DNA from 2 places in the Bacillus sp. Bwzl_19 genome. Region 2 is predicted to be linked to the other one. Evidence: predicted binding sites of a transcription regulator. Region 2 holds the regulator's gene; the other holds the start of a gene.
What was found. The regulator LexA, encoded in region 2, represses DNA repair genes until DNA is damaged. The targets are predictions, from matches to a motif close to CGAACATATGTTCG.
Positions count from the first base shown of each region.

Region 1: recA (recombinase RecA) is a predicted target of LexA. The motif match lies at 1,562-1,575, and genes of this name have one in related genera.

Region 1 is NZ_CM142729.1:1,734,107-1,737,524, reverse strand. It holds gene ACW5MY_RS09145 (serine hydrolase domain-containing protein) at 1-279, opposite strand, end outside; gene recA (recombinase RecA) at 446-1,489, opposite strand; gene ACW5MY_RS09135 (competence/damage-inducible protein A) at 1,661-2,911, opposite strand; gene pgsA (CDP-diacylglycerol--glycerol-3-phosphate 3-phosphatidyltransferase) at 2,929-3,418, opposite strand, start outside.
Region 2 is NZ_JBUBKZ010000002.1:53,896-57,313, reverse strand. It holds gene ACW5MY_RS19820 (hypothetical protein) at 91-519, shown strand; gene lexA (transcriptional repressor LexA) at 868-1,488, opposite strand; gene yneA (cell division suppressor protein YneA) at 1,645-1,956, shown strand; gene ACW5MY_RS19805 (YneB family resolvase-like protein) at 1,972-2,622, shown strand; gene ACW5MY_RS19800 (DUF896 domain-containing protein) at 2,691-2,924, shown strand; gene tkt (transketolase) at 3,091-3,418, shown strand, end outside.

The DNA.
Region 1 (3,418 bases), on a different replicon from region 2:
GATCTGTTGCAAGTAATTGCTGATCTGTTTATTGTGATCGATTGATTTAGGTGTTTTCTCTTTTTGCGTCTTTTCTTTTTTTTGTTGAGTCTGGTCTTTTGAAGAATCAGATTGAGCAGCGGGAGCGCTTTTAACGGATTCCTTCTCCCGGTGATGCGCTGTGACGGTCCAGATCATAATAAAAACAGTGACAAGCAGCAGAAAAAGAAACAGCCCTCCCGTTTTCATCAACTTTTTCTTTCTATGTTTATTAATTCTTGTGCGGCGGGGGCTCGTCATCTTTTTTCCTCCTCAGATATAATTTCAACTTTCGCCATGATGTTAGACGAGTGAAGGGTGAAAAAAGTTGTAACATTTCAGATAAAATTTTCCGAAACAGCCAGTGTTTTTTGAAACACACAAAAAAAGAGCGGAAATTGCTTATTCCGCTCTTTTTATCGTGCTTTTATTCTTCGAATTCAAGCTCTTCCTGAACTTCTTCCGCTTTTTCCGTAACACCGTTATTGTCCAAACCGTAATGTTCACGGATTTGTTCTTGAATCATCAGCATGATGTCTTTATTTTCTTTTAAGAACTGCTTGGCGTTTTCACGGCCCTGTCCGAGGCGTTCTTCTTCATAAGAATACCACGAGCCGCTTTTCTGCACGATATCAAGTTCAGTTCCAAGGTCGATGATTTCCCCTTCTTTGGAGATTCCTTCACCGTACATAATGTCCACTTCAGCCGTACGGAACGGAGGAGCGACTTTGTTTTTTACGACTTTAATTCTCGTTTTATTCCCCATAACGTCGTTGCCCTGCTTTAATTGCTCGGCACGGCGCACTTCAAGACGCACGGAAGAATAGAATTTCAGCGCGCGGCCGCCCGGTGTCGTCTCCGGATTTCCGAACATAACGCCGACTTTTTCACGAATCTGGTTAATAAAGATTGCGATTGTTTTAGATTTATTGATGGCGCCGGAAAGCTTACGGAGCGCCTGAGACATGAGACGCGCCTGTAAACCGACGTGTGAATCACCCATGTCACCTTCAATTTCAGCTTTTGGAACAAGCGCCGCAACAGAGTCAACGACTACGATATCGACAGCTCCGCTTCGCACCAGCGCTTCAGCAATCTCCAGCGCCTGCTCTCCCGTATCCGGCTGAGAAAGCAGCAGCTCTTCGATATTGACACCGAGCTTTTGCGCGTACACAGGATCAAGAGCATGCTCGGCATCAATAAATGCTGCCTGTCCGCCTTTTTCCTGAACCTCAGCGATTGCGTGAAGCGCTACAGTCGTTTTACCTGAGCTTTCAGGTCCGTATACTTCAATAATCCGTCCGCGCGGGTATCCGCCTATTCCGAGAGCGGTATCAAGTGCAAGGGAACCGCTCGGCACCGTTGAAATTCTTGTATCCGTTTTTTCTCCGAGCTTCATGATGGAACCTTTGCCGAATTGTTTTTCTATTTGCTTAAGAGCCATATCTAAGGCTGCCTGACGATCACTCATTTATTTTTTTCCTCCTTTATCTTGCCACTACATATACTATACCTTGTTTACTGACATTTGCCAAGAAAAAAGCGAACGCATATTCGGATTTTTTCCGCGTTCGCTTTTCTTAAAAAGAGCATTATTCCCCTTGTAAAACTTAAAAATCAGAGAAAACGTCTCTTTAAAACTTTATTTTTGATCCAGCATTTTCAAAATAAGATGGCAGCCGTATTTAGCGGCGCGCTTTCTGACTCCGGTTCTTGAGCCGGCAAAGTTAAATTCGTGCACCTCTTCTTTGCCTTCAGCGGAAATACCGATAAAGACGAGGCCCGGGGCATGCCCTTCCTGCGGATCAGGGCCCGCAACACCGGTAAAGCTGATGCCGATATCGCTTCCGGTCAGCTTTCTTACACCGGCGGCAAGCTCTTTCGCGCACTCTTTGCTGACCGCTCCGCTTTCTGCGAGCGTTTCAGCTTTCACGCCGAGCACATTTTGTTTCACGCTGTCGGAATAGCAGACAACGCCCCCCGCAAATAGTTGAGAAGCGCCGCTTAAATCAGTCACCCACTCTGAAAACAGGCCGCCGGTAAAGCTTTCGGCAGAGGAAATCGTGATTCCGTTTTGTCTGCATGCTTTTGAAAGCTCCTTCACCAGCGACGTATCATCATATCCGTAGAAAAATTCACCGACACGTTCCAAAATGGCGGCTTCCGTTTCTTTTAAAAGCCGCTCGGTTTCTTTTTCGTCGGCATGTTTTGCCGTTAAACGCAGCGTGACCTCGCCGTCGGCAGCAAGCGGCGCAATCGTCGGGTTCGTCTGCGCATCAATGATATCTTCTAAGTCAGCTTCAAGCTGCGATTCACCGATTCCGAAAAACCGCAGCACGGTTGAAACGATCTTCTCATTTGAACCGAGCTTTTTAAGAAGCAGCGGCTTCCCTTCATTTTCAAACATCGGACGCAGCTCGCTCGGCGGCCCAGGGAGCAGCATATAAAGTCTTGAGCCGTGCTCTGCAAGCATTCCCGGCGCCATGCCGAAATGATTCGCCAAAACGTCTGAGCCCTCAATGACGAGTGCCTGTTTGCGGTTATTCGGCGACATTGTCCGTTTTGTTTTCGCAAAATACTCTTCAATCGACCGGAACGCTTCGTCATTCAGAACGAGCGGGCGCCCCAAAGTGTTTGCAATGGTTTCTTTTGTTAAATCGTCCTTGGTCGGTCCGAGCCCGCCAGAAAAAATAATCAGGTCTGAGCGCTCTTCCGCAATGCGGATGACTTGCTTAAGCCGCTCCGGATTGTCTCCGACAGCGGTATGATAAAACACATTTACACCGATTTCCGCCAGCTCTTTACTGATAAACTGCGCATTCGTATTGGCGATCTGGCCGAGCAGAAGCTCTGAGCCGACTGCAATGATTTCCGCTTTTTTTGCTATTTCCATCTTTACGTCCTTCTTTCTCAGTTAGATGTTTTTAACGCATCCCAGTTCTTCGCAAAATAATCCCAGCCGGAAATGACTGTGAAGAGCACGGCCACCCATAAAGCGATATCGCCGAATGGGAAAGAAACGAGCTCAAACGGAAGATTATGAAGCAAAAGCGCGGCAACAGCGATGATCTGGGCCCATGTTTTAATTTTCCCCAGCATATTGGCGGCTACGACTTCTCCCGTTCCTGCCAGGACAAGCCTTAACCCCGTTACGGCAAATTCGCGGCTGATGATGACGATGACCATCCACGCCGGCGCAAGGTCAAACTGCACAAGCGTAATTAATGCCGCGGACACCAGCAGTTTGTCAGCCAGCGGATCTAAAAATTTTCCGAAGTTTGTCACGAGGTTCAGCTTTCTGGCGTAGTAGCCATCCACCCAGTCAGTCGTTGATGCAATAATAAACAAAACAGCTCCCGCAAGATGTGCGACCGGAATCGATTCATCTCCTATATGAAGG
Region 2 (3,418 bases):
ATTGTGGTTATAAAGTATGCGATTTCTTAAAATATGGATAGACGTCATTGTGTTCACGAGTTAAAATATGTAAAAAAAGGGGGATGCAAATTGAAAAGGTGCTGGATATGTATTGCTGTTTTTTTATTATGTTTTTGCGGAATACACTCAGCCAAAGCGGCTACCACTGAATTCGGATCAAAAACGAGCTTCACACTAGCGGGAAATGCAAAAGAGTTTTATATTGAAAATCCGGGGACTGTATCAGCTGACGATTACTTTTTAGGATACAAGTTCACCATTATGAACAACTCTTCATGCGGTTTAAACATGAAACTCCAGCGGATGGCGCTGAACGGAAATTTTTATACATTAAGTTCTAAAAGCTACAGCGGCAGCTGGTTAAATCTCAGTGCGCAGGATAAAAAATCAATTGACCCGTATCACAAATACAGGATTTTGATTGAAAGCTCTTCAAACATCTGTGAACCTGTCTATATTAAAGGGTTATACGGCGTAGAATATTATCATTTTGATTAAAAATTGATACCCGCTAAAAAGCAGCGGGATTTTTTACGCGTAATCAAAACACGTTGTACCATGTACTAAATATTCATATATAAATTTGATTTCCCGCCCCAAGTAAAGATGACATAAACAAATTCAGCCCGAACATCTATACAAAGTTGAAAATTATACAAAAAGTTTCTTTAGGGAAACATTATTTGTTGACTTCAAAAGTCAGATGTCGGATAATAAGAATGTAAGCATGATGTAAGTTTTTCCTCCTTAGCGGGTTCGTTTCTAAGCCAGGGCGAACCTGCTCTTTTTTATGCAAAAGAAAAACCCCTATGTGAGGGGTTTTACGATAAAAAAAGTTTAATAGAATTAATGGACGGCTCTGAATACGCCGATGACTTTCCCTAAAATGCTTACGTTTTGCAGGATAATCGGTTCCATCGTCGGATTTTCCGGCTGCAGCCGCACATAATTGTCCTCTTTATAGAAGCGCTTGACCGTCGCTTCATCATCTTCGGTCATAGCCACCACGATTTCCCCGTTATTAGCCGTGTTCTGCTGTTTGACAATGACGTAATCTTTGTCAAAAATGCCGGCGTCAATCATACTTTCTCCCATGATTTCTAACATAAATACATGTTCGCCCGGAGGAACCATCCGGTCAGGAAGCGGAAAATACTCATCGATATTTTCAACAGCCGTAATCGGAATACCCGCCGTCACTTTCCCGATTACCGGAACATTTACGACCTGGCTTTTCGGAATTTGGACTTCTTCTTCATCCAATACCTCAATTGCCCTTGGTTTAGTAGGGTCCCGTCTGATCAGGCCTTTTGTCTCAAGCCGTGCCAAATGTCCGTGCACGGTTGAACTGGAAGCCAGTCCTACTGCTTCTCCTATCTCTCTTACAGAAGGCGGATATCCTTTTGTTTTTACCTCTTCTTTAATAAAACGCAGGATATCAAGCTGCCTTTTTGATAGCTTCGTCATATTTCGCACCTCAAAACGTCGATTTTAAGTAGATTATAGCATGATTTTCCTGACAGTACAAACATAGGTTCGAAAAAAACGATTGACAGAAACATTTGTTCGTATATACTGAAAGATATAAAAAGCGAACAAACATTCTTATCGGAGGTTGTATAAATGGCGAAGGAATCTATCATATTTGTCGGACTGTTTACTGCGATTTTAAGTGCCGCTATTTTACTTGTTTCATGCGCGGGGAATGATCAGACGCTCAGCCAATATGTTAAAATAAAGGTTCAGGACGGCGATACTCTCTGGTCACTTGCGGATCATGTAGCAGAAAAGAAAAATATTAATAAAGAAGATTTCATTGAGTGGGTGACGGAGAATAATCATCTTCAAACTGCTGATATAAAGCCCGGAGACGAACTTATTCTTCCGGTTAAGAAGAAGCATCCGGCCGTATATCAGCTGGCCATTGTTAATTAGAGAGGAAAGAGAGAAATGAAGGCGATCATTTATGCCAGGGTTAGCACAAACAAAGAACAGCAGCAAACGTCTTTAAAAAGACAGGAAGAGGAGCTTAGGGAGATCGCTGCGGCAAACGGCATGGAAGTCGTAAAAGTCATTTCTGAGAAAGCAAGCGGTTACGAAATGGACCGCGACGGAGTATTTGAAATGCTTGATGATATTAAAAAATCACATATTGACGCGATATTGGTGCAGGACGAAACAAGGCTGGGAAGAGGAAACGCCAAGATCGCGCTTTTGCATTGTATTTACAGGGAAAACGTAAAAATATATACGATGGCTCATAAGGGTGAGCTGGAGCTTTCCGAAGCTGATACGATGGTACTCGAAATCGTCAGTATTGTTGAGGAGTATCAAAGAAAAATTCACAATATGAAGATCCGGCGGGGAATGAAAAGAGCCGTAAAAAACGGCTATAAACCTGAACGGAATCTGAAAAACAGGCATGAAAACAGCGGTAAAGAAAAAAAAGAGGTTCCGGTTTCGGAAATTATCAGACTGAGAGCCAACAAGCTCACCTTTGCAGAAATCGCAGCCACCTTAAGAGGATTTGGATATGATGTGTCCAAAGCCACGGTTCACCGGCGTTTTCAGGAATATACCGCAGACAGCGAAGGCAGCTGACGTGCATCAGTTGTAAAAACGACTACGTTTTAGTAGTATATAATCAACACGCACCAAAGGAGCTTATTATGATTTCTAAAGAAAAAATCGCGAGAATAAACGAATTGGCTCAAAAAGCTAAATCAAACACGATAACTGATGAGGAAAAAGCCGAACAGCAAAAGCTTCGCCAGGAGTATTTGAAAGGATTCCGCTCCTCAATGAAAAATACGCTTAAGAGCGTAAAAGTTATTGATCCGGAAGGTAATGATGTCACTCCTGAAAAATTAAAAAGGGAACAACAGAAAAATAATCTTCATTAAACAGAAAGAATACGGCAATACGTATTCTTTTTTCGTATATACTAATATCAGACTGTGCTTTACGACAATTTTCAACAAGTTTATCTCAAATTTAAGCTGAAAGAGTTGAGAAAAAGTCAGCATCGCTTTATGATGAAAAGGTACAACAATAAGGAAGGGGATTATAATGGATACAATTGAAAAGAAATCAGTTGCCACCATACGTACACTGTCTATAGACGCAATTGAAAAAGCTAATTCCGGACACCCGGGCATGCCGATGGGAGCCGCTCCGATGGCTTACACGCTGTGGACGAAATTTATGAATGTGAATCCGCAGAATCCAGGCTGGTTTAACCGCGACCGTTTTGTTTTATCAGCAGGACACGGTTCAATGCTTTTATACAGCATGCTGCATTTAAGCGGATATGACCTCAGCATTGATGATCTGAAACAGTTCCGTCAATGGGGAAGCAAAACACCGGGACATCCGGAGTTCGGACATACAGCAGGAG